Regions from separate parts of the Cytobacillus sp. IB215316 genome, predicted to be linked through region 1. Evidence: riboswitches for the same ligand, from Rfam matches in the RefSeq annotation. Region 1 holds a riboswitch; the other holds the start of a gene.
The links. Region 1 has a riboswitch for thiamine pyrophosphate ahead of tenI (thiazole tautomerase TenI). Riboswitches for the same ligand answer to the same signal wherever they lie in the genome.
Positions count from the first base shown of each region.

Region 2: linked by a shared signal. The riboswitch ahead of thiC (phosphomethylpyrimidine synthase ThiC) and the one ahead of tenI (thiazole tautomerase TenI) in region 1 are both predicted to bind thiamine pyrophosphate.

Region 1 covers NZ_JAXBMC010000009.1:24,449-37,262, reverse strand. Annotated here, with positions in the region: gene SLH48_RS14500 (flotillin family protein) at 1-1,086, shown strand, start outside; gene SLH48_RS14495 (FixH family protein) at 1,648-2,451, shown strand; gene SLH48_RS14490 (hypothetical protein) at 2,743-3,132, shown strand; gene SLH48_RS14485 (helix-turn-helix transcriptional regulator) at 3,188-3,508, shown strand; gene SLH48_RS14480 (class D sortase) at 3,694-4,347, shown strand; gene SLH48_RS14475 (anti-repressor SinI family protein) at 4,527-4,646, shown strand; gene SLH48_RS14470 (helix-turn-helix domain-containing protein) at 4,853-5,179, shown strand; gene SLH48_RS14465 (YbjQ family protein) at 5,540-5,854, shown strand; TPP riboswitch at 6,173-6,279, shown strand; gene tenI (thiazole tautomerase TenI) at 6,667-7,284, shown strand; gene thiO (glycine oxidase ThiO) at 7,281-8,390, shown strand; gene thiS (sulfur carrier protein ThiS) at 8,560-8,763, shown strand; gene SLH48_RS14445 (thiazole synthase) at 8,765-9,532, shown strand; gene SLH48_RS14440 (thiazole biosynthesis adenylyltransferase ThiF) at 9,529-10,548, shown strand; gene thiD (bifunctional hydroxymethylpyrimidine kinase/phosphomethylpyrimidine kinase) at 10,811-11,614, shown strand; gene thiE (thiamine phosphate synthase) at 11,616-12,272, shown strand.
Region 2 covers NZ_JAXBMC010000008.1:1,963-14,776, forward strand. Annotated here, with positions in the region: gene SLH48_RS13475 (response regulator) at 71-1,174, opposite strand; gene SLH48_RS13480 (ATP-binding protein) at 1,174-4,344, opposite strand; gene SLH48_RS13485 (YppF family protein) at 4,781-4,978, shown strand; gene SLH48_RS13490 (hypothetical protein) at 5,154-5,693, opposite strand; gene SLH48_RS13495 (hypothetical protein) at 5,951-6,118, shown strand; gene thiC (phosphomethylpyrimidine synthase ThiC) at 6,225-7,991, opposite strand; TPP riboswitch at 8,168-8,282, opposite strand; gene SLH48_RS13505 (DUF1798 family protein) at 8,355-8,723, opposite strand; gene SLH48_RS13510 (hypothetical protein) at 8,830-9,039, opposite strand; gene recU (Holliday junction resolvase RecU) at 9,708-10,307, shown strand; gene SLH48_RS13520 (PBP1A family penicillin-binding protein) at 10,348-12,814, shown strand, end outside.

The DNA of each region.
Region 1 (12,814 bases):
AATCGGGAAAAATTCTCTCAAGAGGTTCAACGGGTAGCATCTCAAGACTTAGCAAAAATGGGTTTAGTTATCGTATCATTTACGATTAAAGATGTACGCGATAAAAATGGCTACTTAGAATCATTAGGTAAACCTCGTATTGCACAAGTAAAACGTGATGCTGACATCGCGACAGCAGAAGCAGACAAAGAAACACGCATCAAGCGTGCAGAAGCGGATAAAGATGCTCAGAAAGCTGAATTAGAACGTGCAACAGAAATTGCTGAAGCAGAAAAAGAGAATCAAATGAATATTGCTGATTACCGTAGAGAGCAGGATATAGCGAAAGCACGGGCTGACCAAGCGTATCATTTAGAGGAAGCACGTGCTAGACAGGAAGTTACAGAACAACAAATGCAAATTAGAATTATAGAGCGTCAAAAGCAAATTGAGCTTGAAGAAAAAGAAATAACACGTCGAGAGAAGCAATATGATTCTGAGGTGAAAAAGAAAGCAGATGCTGATCGCTATGCTGTAGAGCAGTCGGCAGAAGCGGAAAAAGCTCAACAAATTGCACAAGCAGATGCACAAAAATACCGTATTGAAGCGATGGCAAAAGCAGAAGCGGAAAAAGTACGAATTGACGGTGTTGCAAAAGCAGATGCAGAACGTGCACAAGGGGAAGCAGAAGCAGAAGTTACACGTCTTAAAGGTCTTGCAGAAGCAGAAGCGAAACAAAAAATTGCTGAAGCATTTGAAATGTACGGTCAAGCAGCAACACTTGATATGATTATTAGCATGCTTCCACAATATGCGAAGGAAGTTGCAAGTCCATTATCAAATATCGATAAAATCACTGTCGTTGACACAGGTAGTGGAGAAAATGGTGGTGCCAACAAAGTAACAGGCTATGCTACAGATTTGATGTCAACACTACAGGAATCCCTAAAGGCCTCTTCTGGTATTGATGTCAAAAACTTAATTGAGAATTTCTCAGGAAAAGGAAATATAAAAAATAGTTTAGACGAATTAAAGGAAGAAATGGTAAAAGAGCCTATTTTGGTAGAAGGAAAGTCGAAAGATCTAGTAACAAATGAACAACAATAATATTGATTTGTAAGACAAAAAAAGGAAATTGACATATCATCAACGATATGTCAATTTCCTTTTTGTCGTGTATATTAGTCTTAATGAATGATTACATCATGAATCGTTTGTTACATATATAAAGAAACTTAAATAGTTGTTTTCACTCCATAACAACCAAGTTAATATATGAACATGTAGAAAAAGTAAACAGATGCACAGCTTTGTTCATAATAAAGGTAATGTTGAAAGAAAACTATTATTGACCTTTCTCAAATATATGATCGACTATTTTTGTCATCATTACTCTTTATTTTTGTTAAGAAAGGTCTAAATCAAGCTTTTGAAGTAGTTTTATACTGTTGTCATTGACTAACTTTAGTTGTTAACTTGTTTATTGTTATGGGCGAAATATAACAATCAAAGATGATAACAATTTCTATTTGTGAAAAAAGAAATACATTTGCGTTAATTTCACAGATCTAACACAATTTTATTGTAAAATGACTGTTAGATATTTTTTACATAATAAAATTGGTAATAATGGACTTATCAATGATAGAAGGGGAGATAAATTAAATAATGAAGAAGTTACTTGTATTAGTTGCAGTATTGATCATAGGGTTAGTTGGTTGTTCTAAAACAGAGGAGCCACATGTACAATTGGAATTGATTGAGGTAGTAATTCAAACGAAGCCAGCTGTAATTAATCCACAGGATGAAGTTGAAATATCCGCAACAGTAACACAGGGAGAAGGTTTTGTTAATGATGCTGATAGTGTGACCTTTGAAATTAAAAAAATGGATGAAGAGGAATCAGAGGAAGTAGAGGGAAAGCTCAAAGGAGACGGAGTTTATTTTATTAACAAAACTTTTTCAGAAGCAGGTGTTTATGCTGTTACTGCACATGTTACAGCACGAGGATTACATACTATGCCTACGGAAGATATAACAGTCGGTTCGGCTGATGTTCAGCAAGAGAGCGAAAGCGTAATGAATGATGACTCAAGTGAGAGCATGGATATGAGCGATGAAGATAGTCACGAGAACATGGAAAGTGAATCTAGCGACCATGAAGAAGGAAATCATGGTGAAGGACTCAAAATTCATTTTATGTCAATGGATAATGTGAAATTAAATACTGAAGTAGCATTAACGGCACATCTCCAATTAGATAATAATCCATTATCAAAAGCTGAGGTTCAGTTTGAAGTTTGGCAGGACGGTCAAGAAAAGCATGATTATATTGACGCTATTGAAGGTGACGCTGGAGAATATAAGGCGCTAAAAACCTTTGATACCATCGGTGAGTATAAAGTGACTGTCCATATGAAAAAGGATGAGCTTCATGATCATATTGATAAAACAATTCATGTAGTAAAATAACCTATAAACGGAAGCTTATAAGGATAAAGCTATAACTAGACAGCTATTGGGGCGACTCTAAGTCGATAATTCGACTTAGAGCCGCTCTTTTTTATTGGAGTAAATTGGCAATATTTTTTATGTTTTTTTGTCATCATTGGAATGGAATTATGGTAATTAGCACCAAAAATTAAGTTGCGTTTTTTATGTGGTTCGATTTATACTAGATATATAATTCTTTATAAAGAACTTAAAATTCATTAAGGAGAACAGTTTTAAGGATTATAATGTCCTTTTTTGGAGGTGAATTTTTTGTTACCCATAAGCATACAACAACCTGCTAGTGGGGTTGTATCAATTGTGAGATTTAGAAATCAGTCTATCCAAACGAAAAGTGCAGCTATTAAAATTATCTCTTTTCAAGATGATGGGTTAATTTTTGTTTGTGATTTGAAATTTCCTGTGAGTAAAGAAATAATTTTAAAAATTAACTTAGATATATTTAAAGAAGAAATAAATGTATTTGGAAGTATCGATGAAAGGTGTGAAATAGGAATAAAAGGATATGATCATGTGATTGTTTACCATTTAGTAAGTGATGAGGTTATTGGAGACCTTTCAGAGGTAACAAAAAAATATTTGAAATTATCATTGTATAAAAAGAATCTAGAGATTATACAACAACAAGATAAGATGTATTGAGTAGAGAAAGGGAGATGGTGCTCACTAAAGAAAAAATGCCGAAGGAGGAAAATTAATGGATGGTTGTAAGGTAAAAGAGATAAGAATAATGCAAGGGATTTCATTGTCAGAACTTTCTAAACTATCGGGTGTTTCTAAATCATATTTAAGTATCATTGAAAGAGGCATACAGAAGAACCCTAGTATAGAAATAATTTGTAAAATTGCAGCAGCACTTAATGTGAATGTTGAAAAACTTATCAGTCCAAATGATGAAAAGTATAAACATAAAGAAATAGATAATGAGGTTTTAGCATTAGCATTAGAGTTTTCTCAAGTTGATATTGATAAGGAAAAAGTAAAAAAATTTAAAGAATTCATCGAATTGCTCAAGTAAACAATATAGGGGGCTTGTATATAAGTCTTTGCTTCTTTCGATTTGAGACTAAGAATAGCTATCAATTTATTGTTCTTTATTAAGAATATGAATGATTTGTCTGTTGTATGACAAGTATTAAACATGTTGTATTTTATCAGTAAGAACAAATAAGATGATTTAACAGTTGGTGGAGAAGGAGATTCATGAAAAAATTTTATATTTGTTTTGTTTTTCTTGGTATCTTAATTATTGCTTATCCAAAAGTGAATAATTTTTATAACTCTTACAATCAACAAAAGTTATTACAGTCCTTCAAACAAGTATCACCAGTGACGATAGATGATAACTTACAAAGTAATTACCAGGCGGTAAATCAAGTATTAAACAAAGGTGAGACAATTGATTCTAAAAAGATAACTAAAAGTCAACCAGATAAAGTATTAGAAAGTGAAAATCTCGACGTTATAGGTACGCTTTCAATTAATAAAATTGAGTTAATTCTACCGATTGTTGAGGGGTCTTCAGATAAAGACTTGAAATATGCTGCTGGTCATTTAATTGAAACGGCTCCTATAGGTAAAAAAGGTAACGCTGCTATCGCAGCACACCGAAGTTATACTTACGGAAAATTTTTTAATAGATTAGATGAACTTGAAAGTGGGGATGAGATAGTCATTCAAACCCTTACTGATAATCATGTGTATTCTGTTTTTAATAAGATAGTAGTTTTACCAACTGATATGTCTGTTCTTTCTAATCTAGGAGATGATTCATATATTACGTTAATTACATGCGATCCTATTAAGAATCCTACTCATCGTTTAATTGTTCAGGCACAAAAGAAAAATGATGACTGACAGAGGATTTTTGCCTACAGCCTTGTTGTTATTACGAAGAAAAAATGCGGAACATAAGAGAAAATTTATTATTAGGTAAGTCCTATGGAAAAATGAAATTTATTGAATTGAGATGTTCATGGAAGAGGATATATAGCAACAAAGTATATAACAAAGAAAACTATTGTGGAGGGGAAAAAATGACAAAGCAGCAAGTAAAGCTCGATGAGGAGTGGGTTGATTTAATTCTTACAGCATTAGAAATTGGTTTACCTGTAGAGGAAATACGTAATTTCTTTAAAGATGTCAAACAAGCATAATTGAAAAAATCTACTGTGCTTTAAGTTGTTATGATTTTATGAAACAATCATCCCCTGCTGTATGGTATACTAAAACATATATGCGAAAATGTTTAGTAAATGAATATATACGCAGAAATAATTCGAATAGTTTTTATTTCCAATGAATTTAGATAACCAATAAAACATTTTAACTCTAACATAGAAAGAAATAAGTAGGTGAGAAAATGATAGGGGAACGCGTGAAAAAATACCGATTACAAAAAGAATTATCACTAACAGAGTTGGCTGATCGTGCCGGGGTTGCAAAATCATATTTAAGCTCTTTAGAGCGCAATCTCCAGTCAAATCCTTCTGTTCAGTTTTTAGAAAAAATTTCAATGGTTTTAGATGTTTCAGTCAATTCATTATTATTTGATGAAGATGAAATACCCGATGAGGATCTTGATTCTGAATGGATAAACCTTGTAAGAGAGGCAATGGACTCTGGTGTTTCGAAAAATGATTTTAAAGAATTTTTAGAATTTAACAAATGGAAACTTAAAAAACAATAATATTCTTTTAACAATATTAATAACAACTTACATGCTCATCGAGCTCTTATGTGGATTATTCTTCATAGGGGCTTTTTGTTTTTTCTTTGAACTATTTGATAGGGGCATTCGTAATATACATGATTAACATATTTTTAATACTTGTTCACAAAACTATATTTTAGAGGTGGTTTGTATTGAGTGTGCTTAAATATTGTTTAATTACTTTAATCATATGTTTTCAAATACTTGGGTTTGTATTTCTCTTAATTAAATTCAAAGTAAGTTTGTATTTTTTTGGTAGTGCTTTTGTTATTTTAATCATGTTACTTGTCATGTTAATTTTTGAACGTTTAAAAGAAAAAAAGGAGGAAGATCAAGATGATCTTAGTAACTACTGATTTTGTCCCAGGGAAAGAGATCAAACAATTAATAGGATTTGTTAGAGGGAATACTGTGCAAACGAAGCATATTGGTAAAGATATCATGGCAGGGCTTAAGACACTTGTTGGAGGAGAAATTAAAGAATATACAGAAGTCATGGATGAGGCTAGGCAGCGGGCGATTAGCAGAATGGTAGAAGATGCAAAAAGTAAAGGGGCGAATGCCATTATATGTTTACGCTTAGAAACATCTAATGTGATGACAGGTGCTTCTGAAATCATTGCATTCGGAACAGCTGTAGTAGTTGAATAGTAAGTTTATTTCGTGAAATTTGTTGCTTTCTTATTAAATTAGTACAGTTTCGCGAGGGATTGTTGGTCCCCATCGTTTAAATGTGAAAAGTTGATATGATATTCCTTTTTGCTTTTTTAAAAACGAATATAACTAAAGTTCAGGAAATCTCTTCTTCTCTAAAGATTATAAAAATTCTATATCTTGTGAAAAGCTGTGAGTCATGATATTCACTCAACTGTCATATATATTAATTGAGAAATCTAGTACATGTGTTATACTATGAAAAGAAATAGCTAAAGGCTTTCATAGGAAAGTATGAGACAGCCTAACTAAATATATTAACACTAGGGGAGTCTGAATAAAGACTGAGATGGAAGCTTGTTTCCAGACCCTTTGAACCTGATCTGGCTGACACCAGCGTAGGGAAGTGGACAACATGTGATAATGACTTTGTCTTCATGCTTAATTTATGAAATAGGTGTGAGACATATTATTCATGAATTGGATTAATAACGTCAACTATTCATGCATTCGATACATGTAAACCCACTCTTACGCAAGAGTGGGTTTTTTAGTTGCTTATGCTTATGACTGTTGCTGGCGACATGTACATTTCAATATTGTTATTTTCCTATTTGCCAATCACGTCTAGGAAACAAATTATAGTATATGGATAATTCTCAATAGCGATGAGCCGTTTGGATTGCTAAGTATATTTAAGTTGGTACATTCCTCATCTTGATATGTGAGACCGTTTATTAGTGAGTAATGTCTAGAGCTGAATAAACTAAGCTCAAATACTTGACTAAATTTATTTACAAGGAGGTCTTATGGCAAACAAAGAGCTACATATTGTTTCAACTGGGACACAATCAATAAACACGTTTGTTTCGATTATTAGTGAGATTCATCCTTTTGCAACTGCTATACATTTACGTGAAAAACAAATGTCAGCGAGAGACTTATACCAAACGATTAATCAACTAATTCAACGAAGTGTACCACTTAATAAAATAGTCATAAATGACCGAATTGATGTTGCTACAATTGCTGAAGTTGGTGGTGTTCAGCTAGCATATCATAGCTTATCAGTAGGCGATGTGAAAAGGGCATTTCCAAAACTTCGCATAGGGAAGTCTGTTCATTCAATAGAAGAGGCTGTTGAAGCAGAACTGCAAGGGGCTGACTATGTGATATATGGTCATATTTATCCTACCTCCTCCAAAAAAGGAGTGATAGCTAAAGGGGTTGATAGCGTCGAAGAATTAAAAAAACAGCTATCTATACCTTTAATTGTCATTGGAGGAATTAAACCATCTCATATTCCTGAACTGATAGATAGAGGAGTAGATGGAGTGGCAGTATTGTCAGGCGTATTATTAGCCCAAACGCCTATAGAAGCAGTAAAGGAATATTCAAAAATGTTATCGAAAGAGATGATTACATGAAGAAAACGTATGATGCCATCGTTATTGGTGGAGGTATAAATGGTGGTTCAATCGCTTATCATCTAGCAAAGCGAGGGCACCATGTGCTGGTCATTGAGAAAGATCAATTAGGTAGTAAAGCTTCTGGTGCTGCTGCAGGGATGTTAGCAGCTCAAGCGGAATTAACTGAGGATGGGCCACTGTTTCAATTAGCTAAAAAAAGCAGGAGCATGTTTCCTACAACGATCGAGGAATTAGAAAGCAAATCGAACGTCCATATTGGGTATGTGAACAAAGGAATGCTCAAGATTGCAATAAGTGAAGAAGAGGAGCAGCAATTAAAACACATTATTCAATTGCAGAAAAATATTGGGGAACAAACTGAATATTTAACATCTGAAGAAGTGAGAGCATATGAACCTTCACTGTCTCCAATTGTAAGAGGAGCTATGAGTATACCTACAGATGGCCAAGTGTCCGCTTATGATTTAACGATTGCATTTTTTAGGGCAGCAAGGGTGCTAGGAGCTACGATCAAAGAGGAAACGAATGTTTATTCATTAATCATAAAAAATAATAGAATCCAAGGTGTTGTGACAAACGAGGGTGAATTCCATTCCGAACGGATTATTGTAGCTAGCGGTGCTTGGACGGACATGGTTGTCAAGCAAACTGGGTTATCATTGCCTAGCTATCCAGTAAAAGGGGAATGTTTAGCTGTCAAAACTGACAAACCTCTGTTAACACAAACAATCTTTTCTCATCATTGTTACCTAGTTCCAAAAAAGGGTGGAAGAATAATTATTGGAGCAACAATGTACCCAAATACATTCAATACGACAGTATCTACGGGTTCCGTTTGTAGTCTAATAGAGAAAGCTTCGATCATTTTACCAGAAATCATCAACACTCAATTTGAAAAAGCATGGTCTGGCATTCGTCCTCAAACTCACGATGGTATGCCTTTGTTAGGGGAGCACCCGCATGTGGAGGGCTTAATTATAGCTACAGGGCATTATCGTAATGGGATTTTGTTAGCCCCTATAACTGGCAAAGTTACTGCTGATTTAGTTGAAGGAATCAATCTTGATCATGAGTTAATACACCATTTTCGAATTGATCGTTAAAATGATTGGGTTTTTAAATATAGGTTCTTTTTCCGTATGTTTTGTTGATGAGATATACAGCTAGCTTACGTAAACAGATTGAATGTTGTACGCAAATCAACATCGAGCTAGAAACTATGAAAATAACAATCTATGATTAGACAATGTTGTTAGTGAAAGGAGTGTGAGAATGAAGTTATTTATTAATGGTGATCGGGTAGATGTACCTGATAATTTAGAAAATATATCAGATGTACTCGCCCACTTCGAGCTTGAGGATAACATTGTTATTGTTGAAATTAACTCTACTATTTTACAAAAGCAGGATCATAAAGATACACAAGTAAATGATAATGACAAAATTGAGATTGTACATTTTGTAGGAGGCGGTTAATATGTTAAAAATTGGACCATATGAATTTTCATCACGCTTATTTTTAGGAACAGGTAAATATTCTAGTTTTGAGGTACAAAAGGAAGCTGTTGATGTATCGAATACAGAAGTATTAACTTTTGCAGTTCGAAGAATGAATATTTATGAAAAAAGTCAACCTAATTTTTTAGAACAGTTAGACGTGAGTAAATATAAGTTATTACCAAATACGGCTGGCGCAGCAACGGCTGAAGAAGCTGTTCGTATTGCAAAGCTAGCAAAAGCTTCTGGTCTTTGTGATATGATAAAAGTAGAAGTAATTGGAGATTCAAAAACGTTGCTACCAGATCCAATAGAAACGTACAAAGCATCCGAACAATTACTTGATGAAGGCTTTATTGTCTTGCCTTATACGTCTGATGATGTTGTACTAGCAAGAAAACTACAGGAGTTAGGCTGTCATGCAATTATGCCAGGTGCATCACCGATTGGCTCTGGACAAGGTATTATCAATCCTTTAAATTTAAGCTTTATTATTGAACAGGCTACGGTTCCAGTAATCGTAGATGCAGGAATCGGTAGTCCAACAGATGCAAGCTTAGCAATGGAGTTAGGTGCTGACGGTGTATTGTTGAATACAGCAGTATCTGGTGCAAATGACCCGGTTAAGATGGCACAAGCAATGAAGCTGGGGATTGATGCAGGACGGTTAGGGTATGAGGCGGGGCGTATACCAAAAAAACGATATGCTACTGCTAGCAGTCCGATGGAAGGAATGAGCATTGGTTGAGTGAACGTTATTCACGACAACAATTATTTTTACCGATTGGTGAAACAGGTCAACAAAAAATCTCTAACAAGCATGTACTCCTTATTGGGGCTGGAGCATTAGGAACAGGCAATGCTGAAGCCCTCGTGCGAGCAGGGGTTGGAAAATTAACAATCGTTGATAGAGATTATGTTGAATGGAGCAATTTACAAAGACAACAACTTTATAGTGAAATAGATGCACAAGAGAGAATACCTAAGGCTGTTGCAGCAAAAAGCCGATTACAAGCGATAAATTCACATGTGGAAATCAATGCACATGTTGCAGATGTGTCTGTACGAGAAATGGAAGAGTTGGTTTTAGGAGTAGATCTCATCCTTGATGCAACCGATAATTTCGATACGAGATTGCTAATAAATGATATTTCGCAAAAATACGAAATTCCTTGGATATATGGTGCTTGTGTTGGAAGCTATGGAATTAGCTATACAATTGTCCCTGGAATCACACCATGTTTACATTGTTTACTAGAAACAGTCCCTTTAGGAGGGATGACATGTGATACTGCTGGAATTATTAGTCCAGCAGTTCAAATGGTGGTCGCTTATCAGACAACTGAAGCTTTAAAGATATTAGTCGAAGACTGGGCTGCTTTAAGAAAAAAGCTAGTATCTTTTGATCTTTGGAAAAATCAACATTCAGCAATTAGTGTTGATAAAGTAAAGAAGACTGAATGTTCATCTTGTGGTGAAGATAGAACCTATCCATTTCTATCTTATGAAAATCAAACGAAATCAGCCATTCTTTGTGGCAGAGACGCGGTACAAATTCGACCACCAAAAAAAATTGATCGGGATTTGGAAAAAGTAGCTGATCTACTGAAATCTCAAGGTGGTACGGTTGAGCGTAATCCATATTTAGTTACATTTTCGACAGGTCAACATCGGCTCGTTATTTTTAAAGATGGTCGTGTCCTCGTTCACGGCACAAAGGAAATATCAGAGGCAAGGTCGTTATATCACAAATATTTAGGGTGAAAACATGTAATGAAATGAAGACACTCATTGCCAATACAGTCAAACAACATACTGTTTTGCTTTGAGTGTTGTTTTTAGCGATAAACAAAGCATTGTTACTTCATCCAAATGAGGATGTATAAACCTTCAAAAGCTGTTCTAATTTAGTAGCAATAACAACATTTTAAAATGAGCTAAATAAAATAGTGTATGTTCAAAAAATCCTTCCCATTATCAAGCACTTACTTATTTGAACATCCTAGTAAAGTTGGAGATGGTACAAATGAATGTATATAAAGCATTAACAATTGCTGGATCTGATAGCGGAGGTGGAGCAGGGATTCAAGCTGATTTAAAAACATTTCAAGAGCTTGATGTGTTTGGTATGTCTGCTATTACAGCAGTGACCGCACAAAATACTCTCGGTGTTCAAGGGGTCTTCCCATTAACAGTAGAAGCTACGATTCAACAAATAGACTCTATCGCTACCGATTTAGCTCCAGACGCCATAAAAACTGGCATGCTATTTTCGAGTGAATTAATCAAAGCGGTAGCTAATAAAATTTCTGAATATAGGTGGCAACATATAATTGTTGACCCTGTAATGGTTGCAAAGGGTGGTGCTGCCTTGCTTCAAGAAGAAGCGGTTACGACTCTTAAGAAGTACTTAATCCCGTTAGCATATGTTATTACTCCGAATATACCAGAAGCAGAAATAATTGCAGGCATCAAGATAAATAATTTGGATGATCGACAAAAAGCTGCAAAAATGATTCATGAACTAGGTGCACAGAATGTAATCATTAAAGGTGGTCATGACGAAGACGATATTGTTGTAGACCTATTATTTGATGGTGACGAGTTTTATGAGTTTCATAACAAAAGAATAGAAACGAGACATACACATGGAACTGGTTGTACTTTTGCAGCGGCAATTACCGCAGAAATTGCTAAAGGAAAAGCTATTTACGAGGCTATTGAGACTGCAGAAGCTTTTATCCAAGCAGCGATACAGCATGAGTTAGGCATTGGTTTGGGACATGGACCTACGAATCATTGGGCATTTGGCAAGAAAGGAGCTCTTTAAAATGTCTAATAAAAAGGTTCAAGAAATGTTACCACTTTATCTCGTGATGGGCAGCCAAGATTGTTTAGGTGATCCTTGTGTCGTTCTACTCGAAGCGATCCGTGGTGGTATCACTGCTTTTCAATATCGTGAAAAAGGTATTGAAGCAAAAAGTGGCATAGCAAAATATGATCTAGGAATTGAGCTTCAAAAGATATGTAAAGATCACAACATCCCTTTTTTCGTTAACGATGATATTGAATTAGCAATTAAGCTTCAAGCAGATGGTGTACATATTGGCCAAGAGGATGAGCCAGTCGAAAATGTGCGTAGTAAAATAGGCTCCACAATGGTATTAGGCGTATCTGCTCATACAGTTGAGCAAGCAAAAGATGCAACCGCAAAAGGAGCCGATTATTTAGGTGTAGGCTCAATCTATCCAACTAATACAAAAAAAGATGCGACAAATGTAAATGGACCTTCGATTATTCAAGAAATGAGAGACAACGACATTTCGGTACCGATTGTTGCAATTGGTGGGATAAAAGCTGGAAAGATTCATCCAATAATACAAGCTGGAGCAGAGGGTGTTGCAGTCATTACAGCAATTACACATGCAGATGATAAAATGAGTGCTACACGCAAATTAATTGAAGAAGTTAGCTCAGCAAAGATTTAAATCGTTAACACAATTTGTTAATTCACATATTTTTTTAAAAAATAAGAATTGACAGAACAAGCCAATTAATGATAATCTAGCAAAGTATTAACTTTAACTATTAACAAGGAGGGTTACGAAATGATGAAGAAAATTGTATTCATTACTGATATCAAAGATGTAGACGTGAACAATAACAATAACTTCATAATGAAAAACGTGACCTATCCAATGACGGCTTTTTATATTTAAACTAAGAGATTTTTAAAAAAATCTCAGAAGTTGAAAACAATTGTTCTCACAAGGTATAGGTCATGGAATTAATCCGTGGTTTGTGCCTTTTTATATTGCTATACAATATAATTGGATAATTAGGGCATATCTGGAATCATTCGGATATGCCCTTTTTATATATAACGATTGTTCAACATAACAGAGCAAAGGTATTTCTGTTCATTGAACACTAAAACAACATACTTAACCAAATTTTTTAGGAGGACATGAAATGGAAGCGAAACAATCATTGAGAACGATGAATACTGGAGATCTCGAAGGTGGCTAGC
Region 2 (12,814 bases), on a different contig from region 1:
TTAACGGTTTAAAAAAGAAGAGTACTGTTTGATTATTAGATTTCAAACAACACTCTTGGCTCAGTTATATTTAGTTTGGGATGAACTGTTTTACTTCATTTGAAGGCTCAACTCCGAGCTCTTCCCTTAATAACTTGACATAGTTTTTATAGTATTCTTTTAACCTTTTTTCATAAATAAGATTGCTAGCATATATATTTAGAAGAAATATAGTCATTTCTTCATGCAGAGGGTATAAAGTCAAAAATGTTTTCACAACTTCTTCTGAGCGATTAATATTCCCTTCTTGAATAAAGAAACTTGCTAATTCACGAGTTAGTTTTTCATACATTCCTGATAGCTCTTCTTCAACCCCTAAAACCCATAAATAATCTTTCATTTCAAATAAATGCCCTTTATATACTTGGAAGGTTCTTTCACTAATTTTAAGATTATCTTTATTTACCTTGTCATAGTGCACAAAATACGTTTTAAAAGTTAGTAGATCACAATATTCTGCTTCGACATCCAGTATATAACCGTCGTTTAAGTTACGAATTTGTAGCTTCATATTATTTTCCTTTAGCACTTTTTTCATTCTAGAAATAGTCGTGTGGAGATTTACAGTTGCATTTTTCGTCCAAAACATGTCCATCAATTTCCACTTATTGATGACTTGATTTGGATGGACGAGAAAATACGCAAATAGCTCTTCTGTTTTTCTTGTGGGCCATTTAACAACTGTTCCACCTTCACCTCTTACTTCAAATTTTCCTAAACATTGTATCGATGTCTTCGTTTTTAAGTCTATTTGTGCAAGTTTTGTTTTGTCCAAATGATTTTTTAGTAAACGGGAGGTCACTCTATTAATATCTTCAGAAGTAACAAATTTTACAAGGTAGTCAACTGCATAAACTTTAAATGCGTGAACAGCATAATGTTCGTAAGCTGTTGTAAATACAATTTGAATGTCCTTATCAATTTGTACTATTTTTTCTGCCAATTGGATGCCATTCATTTCCGGCATTTCTACATCGAGAAAAACCACATCAGGTCGAATGTCAGCGAACATTGCCAATGCTTCTATTGGACTTGTAAAGCTTCCAGCAACAGTTAATTGAGGTTGTTGACTTATTAATAAATGCATCAAATCTAACGTTGGTTGTTCATCTTCCACAATCATAACTTTAAGCATTACAACCCCTCCAGTTCAGTATCATACAAGTCATCCTTGACTCTTTTTCGTAATTCCAATGTAATCTTAGTTCCACAGTTTATTTTTGAGTCAACTTGTATATGCGCTTCATTCAAAGATGCTAATCTTCTTCTTATGTTCGTCATACCTATCCCTGCATTTTTCAGTTCTCCATTTTTAAACTGCTTTAATGCTTCCTCCGACAATCCCACCCCGTCATCTTCTATGATAATAAGTATAGAGGTTTTACGGTTTGTAATTGATAATGAAACATTTCCTTCTCCTTTTTTATTAAACACTCCATGTCTAATCGCATTTTCAACAAAAGGCTGAATACATAATGCAGGAATATATATTCCATCTAACTCATCATCTATGCTAGCTGTAAAGTTTAACCACTTAAACCTAACTCTTTCAATTTCCACGTAAGCCTCTATCAACTGTAATTCTTGCTCTAGTGGTATAAACATCGTTTGAGGAGTTGTGTTGTAAATGATACGTAAGTATTGGTTTAACATTTTGAGCAATCGAATAGCATCATCAACATTTGTATAACATAGAGATGCAATTGTGCTAAGAGCATTATGTAAAAAGTGTGGCTTTATTTGTGCTTGTAAAAAAGCTAGTTCATTATTGAAAGCATCCTCCATCGATGTTTTCATAGCAAGCAATGTTTGAATCCTCGCTAATATCGTGTTGGAGTCAAAGGGTTTCGTAATATAATCGTTCGCACCAGCGCTAAAGCCAAGAGCGATGTCCTCTGGCATATCTTTCACTGTTGCTAACAAAACAGGTAATGATATGAATGATTTTGACTCCCTTATTTTTTGACAAAGCTCAATTCCCGACATTTCTGGCATCATCACATCAGTTATAACAAGGTCAATATGAGGATGTTCATTGAGTTTACTTAAAGCATCATTCGCTGAAAATGAAATAATAACCTTAAAATGTTGCTTTGATAACATATTTTGAAGCACTTGAATATTAGCTCGTTCATCATCTACGATGAGAATCGTTTGATCAGAATTAGCAGTAGTGTCGTTATCGCTTTGTAAATCCTCATTTTGTCTATATGTAGATGCAGTTGTTGTTGATGCAACTTCTTCGACTAGCTTCGGATTTTGGGCAATCGGTAGGGTAAAACAAAATCTAGACCCTATACCAACTTCAGTCCAATCGACCCAAATACGACCATTCATCTTTTCTATTAATTGTCGACTAATATATAACCCTAAACCCATACTTTGATAGCTATCAACTTGCATAAATTGATCTAATTGTTCGTAATAACTAAATATCTCTTCCCTTTTCTCATCTGGGATTCCTATTCCCGTATCTTCTATATATATGTATAAGGTTTCTTCTATTTTTTGAGATGAAACAGTAATTTCCCCACGCTCTGTGTGCTTTATCGCGTTATGGATTAAGTTATACAAGATTTGGCGCAAACGATTTTCGTCAGCTTCTACTAACGCATAATCGTGTAGATTATTTATTAAGTCAATATTTTTCCCTTGCACTTCAAATGCGAGTACATCAAACACGATTTGAGCTGATACTTTAATATCTACAGTTGCTATGTGTAACTGCAATTGTCCATTTTTTAGTCTGGAGACATCAATTAAATCATTTACTAAATTGGATAGCTTAACTGAGGTGTCGTGAATGAGTGTAAGATTATTCCTTTCGTTATTTGACATTTGATCTTTTTTATCTAACAAGTATGAAGAAATATTAATAATGCCGTGTAATGGTGTTTTTAACTCATGAGAAGTTTTTGCTAAAAACTCATCTTTCATTTTGTTCATTGAAATTAACTTATTCGACAAGCTTTCAAGCATGCCAAATGTATGTGTATATCGAAGAGCTAATAAAATATACATTACCGCTACAAAGATAACAATACTTATTTCTCTGTATTGGCCTAAATCATAAATAATTTGAGACCGAGTTTTTATAATCGGCTCCCATTGTATAAATTCTCCAGTCAAAGCTACCATAATATCAAAGAAATTAATCGTACCGAAATACATAAAAAAAAGAAAAATAAATATGCTCGATAATAGTAATAACTCTCTCTTCTCAACCTCATCATATTTTCTTTTAATAAATACCCTCACTAACTTAAAGAAAATAAAACTTAAACAACCTCCGCTAATAAATAAGAAAAACATCTCCATATGAGTATATTTATCATAAGGAAACAGCAAAACTATTAAAGGATAAATCACTAAGAGTGAGCATGCAATACGCATCACCCTCTTAGAAAGTAAAGTCGCATCTAACGCATGAAGGAATAAGAATATGAATAAAATTGCGCTATATGCTGATATATCTTGAATCTTATAGGCCGTATCAATTGAAATTGATGGAAAAAACAGCATAAAGAGCTTCTCACTTCTACATGAGTAAGAGATTAATAAACATAAGAAAAATAATCCATTGTATAAATAAAACTTGTTACTTTTCATTTTCATAAAATAAATACTCATATGATATACACAAAATAACAACAAAACAAAAATAATAGCTAAATCTGTACCAAAAGAGATGAGTTGCAGCTTAGATATGTCCTCTTGAAGGCCAAATTCTATATCGTCAATAATACCCCCATCATAATAATCATATTTAGATACTTGTATGACTAATTCAAAAGAGGATTGATTTAGCGGGAAATACTTTGCATAAGGAATATTACCGATTTGTTGCGTCTCTACATTGTTGGTAGGCTCCCCACTCTGCCCGACTAAATAACCGTTAATAAACAATTTATGTGCCATGCGTATATCATTAATTTTAATTCCGAAAAGTTGGTCAGTATGTTTATCATTTAATAATACCTTTAGTCGATAGGTAGCAAACCCATCTTTATTTATTACACTCGTACCTCGTATTTGATTACCAACGTTCGGAACATTTCGAAAGTTGTTACTAAAATCGTTTTTATTTAAAATAGCAGGTTGTAATAGCACATTTTCATAAAATTCCCAATTCCCATTAAGACTAACTAAGCCATCCTTCTTAAAGTTCCAATTGGTAAGGTCGATAACTCCTTTATTAGCAGTTGGAGCAGATGGGTTAGAATTAGTCACCGGATTTAAAAAGTATAGAAAAAGTATTGCTAATATTAACCCGATGATGATCATTTGACGTTCATGCTTACTCATCTTATTTCTCCTAATTAAAAAATTGTAATTAAATATCGGAATAAATTATTATACTACACAAAATCATGACACAAGAATAAATTGTAATGTGTTTCATCAGTCACGATTAATAAACTTTTTTCTAATTGTTACAGAAAACTAGTTGTATACGTTCAATGACTATGAAAAACAACAGCAACACTTTTCCTAATCTATATTGCTTTTGAAATAAGTAAAGAAAAGATTTTATTCGATTAACACCATATTTAACAAGGCATGAAACTTATTATTGTAAATATTTTATGCGTATATATTTCTACTCTATGAAAAAACACCCCTTTAGAAAAAAATAAAATAAATGTAAGTAATTGTCGGAATTCTCAATATTTAAAATTTTTTAAAAGAGTGCTTTTTCGTGATACCATATAAATAAATTATATTAATCGGAGGGGTTCTCATGAATGTTCAAGAATTGCGTAACCACTTTATTTCTCAAAGGAAATATGAACCTATAGATGGTAATGAATTGCTTGATTTCGCAAGACAAATCTACTTGCATGGAAACCTTCCCATTAGAGATTACAGAAATATTGTACGTCAATTAGAGACTGATGGAGCGCAGAAGCCTGAGTATGTTGTTGATGAAATCGTCTAAACGATATATGCGAGCTGCAAGTCAAAATGGGCTTTCACGTTCATTTGACTTCCGATAATAAAACATAATTGACTAATCTCTTACTATTCATCTAAAAAACTATGACATCATATTATAAGACATAATATGGAGGGGATACTATAATCCCCTCTATTTTTATTCAATACCTAATCTACTAATTATCAATTCCCCTAAAAAAACCACCAAAATCAATGAACTGAACACGCTCTATACCAAAAAGCTTATATTTAATTTTCAACTGCTTAATTTCAGTCGTCTTGTAAGATTGATCAAATTCCTCCATTTTTAGTACATATGTCAATTCAAACCTTTCTTTATCAGGTTGATAGTCTTGAATATCTCGATATACGGTATCTATTTTTCTTTCCTCATTTTCAGCTAAGCTTCCATAAGATCCACTTACATAAATATAAGGTATAGCTGATAATCTATCACTCTCATTTAATGCTGTACCATCACTTTTTATTATTGTAATTTCTTTTATAATTGGACTACCTACACCATTCCATTTCATGCCATAAGACAAATGGACTGCGTCATTATCTCTTAATGATTCTAGTGGAATCCACGTGTGGCTCCATGTTGAAAACCCACTTTCTTCAAAATCCTTGTATAAATTGATAGTTAAAATCACTCCAACAGTGATTAAAATAATGATCGGCCCCGATAAAATAATTAACCATTCTTTTTTCACCTCACCACTCCATTCTAGTTAATACGTTCATGTTAAGAAGTACACTTTTCTTAACATCATTAAAATATATCCCACTTATAGAGATCAGTTCAAAAGATCAATAGGGAATATTTTCATTTTTTTCTTTTTATGGATATTAATGAAGTTTGATCTTATTTTATCATTAAATTCCATTTTATTTTGAATAAAAGTTATATTTATCGCCTTTTTATCCAATAGTAATAAAGATGGAAAACAATACATAGGAGGAATTAAGGATGGGTCGTGGTAAGCATTTTAATCATAAACGGAAAGGTTATAAAAACACCAAACATAAATTCGGACATAATGTAGCAGCAAAACATAAAGAAGAAGCAGAATTTGCAATCGAAACAGTAGCTACGAAGAAAGATCGCCCAGTTTCAATTCACGTTGAAAAAGAGTAAGTTTTGTTAGAAATAGTCTGTGTAAATAAGAGTATTTAATGAAAGTTCATGGTAAAAACAAGTGAGAAGTAAGCGCTATTCGCCTACTTCTCACTATATAGAAGATTTAGCCGTATATATTGGAGCCTGTTTGCGTAAATTCCTCTGCCTTTTGCTTCATTCCTTCTTCTATCACTTCAGACTCATTTTTACCTTGGTCTTTTGCCATATCTCGAATGTCTTGAGATATTCTCATTGAACAAAACTTAGGCCCACACATTGAGCAAAAATGGGCTGTTTTAGCACCTTCGGCAGGCAATGTTTCATCGTGATATTCACGTGCTCGCTCTGGGTCTAACGAAAGGTTAAATTGATCGTGCCACCTAAACTCAAAGCGTGCCTTAGAAAGTGCATCATCTCGATTTTGAGCACCAGGATGTCCTTTCGCAAGATCTGCTGCATGAGCAGCAATTTTGTAAGCGATAACTCCTTCACGTACATCTTCTTTGTTCGGTAAGCCTAGGTGTTCTTTAGGTGTTACGTAGCAAAGCATCGCCGTTCCAAACCAACCAATCATTGCAGCACCTATAGCTGAAGTAATATGGTCATAGCCAGGCGCAATGTCTGTCGTTAATGGGCCAAGTGTGTAAAATGGCGCATCGTGACAAACTTCTTGTTGTTTATCCACATTTTCTTTTATAAGATGCATCGGAACATGACCAGGTCCTTCAATCATCACTTGAACATCATGCTTCCAAGCAATTTTCGTTAATTCACCCAATGTTTCCAATTCAGCAAACTGCGCTTCATCGTTCGCATCAGCAATGGAACCTGGACGGAGACCATCCCCTAAAGAAACTGATATGTCATATGTTTTTAAGATTTCACAAATATCTTCAAAATGAGTATATAGAAAGTTTTCTTCATGATGTGCTAAGCACCACTGCGCTAAAATAGACCCACCTCTAGAAACAATGCCTGTCGTACGCTTTGCAGTCATTGGTATATATCTCAAAAGTACCCCTGCATGAATCGTAAAGTAATCTACACCTTGTTCAGCTTGCTCAATTAATGTGTCACGATATACTTCCCACGTTAAGTCTTCCGCAATGCCATTTACTTTTTCAAGCGCTTGATAAATAGGAACCGTTCCGACTGGAACTGGTGCATTTCTTATAATCCATTCTCTCGTTGTATGTATGTTTTTCCCTGTAGACAAGTCCATCATCGTATCTGCACCCCAACGAATAGCCCATGTCATTTTTTCTACTTCCTCATCGATGGATGACGAGACGGCCGAATTGCCAATATTCGCATTAATTTTCACATGGAAGTTTTTCCCTATAATCATCGGTTCACTTTCTGGATGATTAATATTTGCTGGAATGATCGCGCGACCACTAGCTACTTCATCTCGGACAAACTCTGGGCTCATATTTTCACGTATAGCTATAAATTCCATTTCAGGGGTTATTATACCCTTTCTTGCATAGTGCAATTGTGTGACACATTCGCCACTTTTTGCTCGTAGAGGCTGCTTATTAATATGTGGAAATTGTTCAAGGTTTGAACGAGCATCTGATTCTACATATCCATTATCCTCTGGTTTTATTTCACGGCCTTCATACTGTTCAACATCATTTCGTTTAATAATCCAGTCATCTCGTAGCTTTGGAAGACCTCTCCGTATGTCAACATCATACGCAATGTCTGTATACGGTCCGCTCGTATCGTATACTCTCACAGGCTCATTTTCTTCCTCGCCAAAAGTACCACTAGTATGTTGAAGCTCAATTTCTCTCATCGGTACTTTTACATCAGCTTGATCTCCTTGTACATAAACCTTCTTGCTACAAGGAAATGTCATATTTTGTGCAATACTTTCTTTTGTCATTGAAAATTCCTCCTCAATAAAATGAATGAATCAACTGTCAGATAGTCGGTCTGAATAAAGTATACATATTCAAACTATCTTATGAAATTGCTAACCCATACCAACTAAAAAAGGGTTCTCAAAATTGAGAACCCTTTTGTTGAAAGTAATTTATGACATAGCTATAGTAACAATAAGCTGGTCGAATTCTACTTCCCTACGCTGGTATGAGCCAGATCAGGTTCTAAGAGTCAAAGAACTTTAACGCGCTCTTCTCTCAGTCCAAGCTATTGGACCCCCCTAGTAGTGAACATATGTAGTTATCGTTAATACTATAACACAATTAATATTGTTGTGAATAGAGGAAAAAGAAATTATACAATTTTATTTTTCTTTAAGTTCACTTATCATCGCATTTAATAAATAATCAACTGATTGGTGAAGGTTTAACAAACGCTTCCCCTTCCCTTCATTATAAAAAACTTGAACAGACAATGTTTGCAAATTTTCAAAAGTTGATTCTATTTGCAAAGGATAAATATATTTAGGATTTTGTTCATTAATCCACTGCAAAGCATTGATTTTCCACATATCAAGAATTTTATTAACTTCATTAGCAAACGGATATACCTCACGATAAAAATCAACTTCAACATGAGTAAGCTCTTTTCTTTGTTCCAGTATATCTATGCATTTATTATTAAATGTCTTTAACATATTTGTTAATTTTATTAATTTTTCGTAATTTTCCATATTATTTTCTCCAATTAATCTACTTAAGTTCCAATAATATTATATCAATTCGATGGATTGATTGAAAGGATAGCGAGGGTATCTTTTGCTGAATTTTCATGTGGGATTAGAGTGCAATGTCGATGATGTTATGGTCATATATATTTTCTATTTTATGAAGGTTATTTGATATAGTTTTAATATTCCTTTGTTGTTGCTCAACATATATATCTATGTGTTCTTCAACATGATTAACAAGCTTTTGATCTATTAATTCAAGATAGTCAAGCAATTCATCAAACACCGAATTCTGCAATTCTTTATTGGTCAATTCCATTTATCTTCTTCCTCCTCATCAGTATATTTAACTTACATTATAATCATTGAGCTAAACATAGCCTCTCTTTTACTTATACGGTATAGTTTCGTGATGTTAAGCTCAACACCTCCACGATTGACAAAACTAGAACTAATTCAACAAAGAAAGTCGACAATTTTATATTTGCGACAATTCGACAACGCAGTTCGCATGAAAATAACAGGATTGTTTACACTAATTGTTAGGAGGTGTTTTAGTTGGCCAAAAATAAAAACAACAAGCAGCAAAATAATCGAGAAAATAAACAGAAAGCAACGGGATATGGTAACCCAAAACTAGAAGGCCCTAATAAACCTGCTACTTAACTTCAAACGAAGATGAGGGCTAGCCTTCCCTCATCTTCGATATATTAGGTGTGAATCACCCCAACTACATGTCCTCATAGTACACTCTCCAATCGTTTACTTCATTCAAAATATTATATTTGTAACATTATTATACGAACAATCGTCTAATTATTTGAGGCTAAATAACGTGTAAAAAGAAGTTTATCACTTGCCATAACTTAAAAAAACACCTATACTTTTTTTTTAACATCATTATGATGACACTTTGTTAAAATCGTTACAATGTAGTTTTATTATTTGTTATGATAGTTGGTGAAGTTAGGTGAGGAGGATGAATCAGTGATTCGCTATCCGAATGGTAAATTATATAAAGAAAAACAAGATAAAGATACTAATACCGCTAAAAAAGCTTCATACAGTAATCGTGGTATGACTTTGGAAGAGGATATTAATAACTCTAATCATTATTATTTACTACACAATATAGCGGTTATTCACAAAAAGCCAACGCCAGTTCAAATCGTACAAGTTGACTATCCGAAAAGAAGTGCTGCTGTTATTAAAGAAGCCTATTTTAAACAAGCTTCAACTACTGACTATAATGGTATTTACAAGGGTAGGTATATAGATTTTGAAGCTAAAGAAACTAGAAACAAAACATCATTCCCTTTGCAAAACTTTCACGACCACCAAATTAAACATATGCGAGATGTAATAAATCATAACGGATTGTGTTTTGTCATTTTACGATTTACTAAGAATGAACAGATCTTTCTGCTAGAAGCTACCCACCTATTAAGTTTTTGGGACCGTATGAAAAAAGGAGATAGAAAATCAATAACAAAACAAGAGATAGTGGATTTAGGTCATGAAGTCCCACTAGGCTATAAGCCACGCATTGATTATCTTAACATATTGGATAATATTTATTTCTCATAACTCTGCTAGGGATTATTAAGTTGAAAGGTAGGAATACCACATGGCAAGTCAATCACACTCAAGAACAGCACGTAAACAAGCTGAACGTAACCATAAAAGTAACCAAAAACCTAAAAAAAGTATCTTTCAATTTATTAAGAAACTTATTTTAGTATTTTTTTCGTTAGGAATTATTGGCGCTATAGTTGGAGCAATCGCCTTTTATGTAATCATTAAAGATGTACCTCCATTAGATGAACAAGCATTTCAAGCCTCATTCTCTTCAAAGGTATTTGATAAAGATGGCAATGAATTTGCTGAGCTTGGGATAGAGAAACGCACGTATGTAAAATATAACGAAATTCCAACAGTACTTCAAGATGCATTTCTAGCTGTTGAAGATGCTCGTTTTCTTGAACATCATGGAATTGACCCTATTCGAATAGGTGGAGCCGTTCTTGCTAATATTACAGAAGGCTTCGGTGCTGAAGGGGCAAGTACTATCACACAACAAGTTGTCAAAAACTATGTGTTAACACCTGAAAAAAAAATAAGTCGAAAAGTTCAAGAGGCATGGTTAGCATATAAGCTTGAACAAATTAAATCTAAAGAAGAGATATTAGAACTGTATTTAAATAAAATCTTTTTAGGTGGAAGTACGTACGGAGTAGGCAAAGCAGCTGAAGTATATTTCGGCCTTGATAAAGATAATTTAAATGACATGCAACTACATCAGGCTGCTTTACTAGCAGGAATGACTCAAAGTCCAAATAATTACAATCCTATTAAAAATCCTGAAGCAGCAGAAGAAAGAAGAAATGTTGTACTATCTTTAATGGCGCAACATGGCTTTATTTCAGCTGAACAGGCTGAACAAGCCCAAGCAATACCTGTTGAAGAATCACTGAATGTAACTACAATAGAATCTGAACCTTATGACGCTTTTCTAGATTATGTTATAGAAGAAATTAATGAATCTGGAGATTACGATCTATATTCAGGTGGCCTAGAAATCTATACGACGTTAGATACAGAAGCACAAAAATACACTAATGAGCTGTTACAATCGAATAATGTTGTCAACTTCCCAAACGAGAACCTCCAAGCTGGAATTACATTACTTGATACGAAAACAGGTCAAATAAGAGCCATCGGTGGTGGACGTAATCAAGACGCTGCAAGAGGTTGGAATTATGCTATAGATACAAAAGCACAACCAGGATCTTCCATAAAACCTGTTCTTGATTATGGTCCTGCAATTGAATATTTAAAATGGTCGACATATGAACAAATTAATGATGAACAAATGACATATGCTGATTCTAATAAACAAATATATAATTGGTATGATGGATATAGAGGCTGGATGTCTATGAGATATGCTATAGAACAGTCAGTTAATGTTCCAGCAGTTAAAGCAGTGAGAGAAGTCGGTCTCGATAAAGCAAGAGACTTTGCGGTTGGTTTAGGAATCCCACTAGAAAAACAAATATACGAACCATACGCTATAGGTGGATTTAGTACTGGTGTATCTACATTAGACATGGCAGGTGCATTCAGTGCCTTTGGTAATGAAGGATTTTATAATCAACCTCATGCTGTTACTAAAATTGTTTTTCCTGATGGAAGGGAAATGGATTTAACGCCGGAAACTGAAGAAGCGATGTCAGATTACACTGCTTTTATGATAACTGATATGTTAAAATCTGTTGTTACCAATGGAACAGGTCGGGATGCCTTCGTTAGCAATGCAGTCCCAGTGGCCGGTAAAACAGGATCTACTAACTATCCTGTAGAAGAAACACAAAAATACGGTTTACCGGAAAATGCAACGAAAGACGTATGGTTTGCAGGCTATACAACAGAATATACGGCAGCAATATGGACAGGATTTAATCGAATTAGTGAAGATGCATATTTTAAAAGCGTAGATGAAGAAAAAATTGCCCGTAGACTATTTAAAAATTTATTCACCCACATATCAGGTGGTGAATCTGCTGATTTCACTGTACCTAACAGTGTGGTTCAACAAAAGGTTGAAAAAGGGTCAAATCCCGCAAAATTACCTAGTGAATTTACACCACAAAGTGAAATCGTCTACGAATACTTTGTGAAAGGCACAGAACCAACTAAGGTCTCAGAAAAATATGATAAAATAGACCCACCTAATGGTTTTGAAGCTTTATATGATGAAAGAACTAATGCATTACAATTATTGTGGGACTATACGTTAGATGGATCTGAGGAAGAATTAAGTGACATTTCATTCGAAATTAAACAATCAATTGATGAAGGCCCGTATGAAGTAATAGGCACTACAAAAGAGTTTAGTTACCTCGTACCTGATCCGATTGAAGGGGCAATCTACTCTTATCAGATCTCAGCAGTTAGTGACAGCAATCCAGAAAATAGAAGTGACCCACTAAGTGCCTCTGTTGAGATTCCGATATTTGAGGAAGAATTAGAAAATCCGTTTGATGACTTATTTGATGAAGAGCCAGGAACTGATGATGAAGGAGAAATTGGAG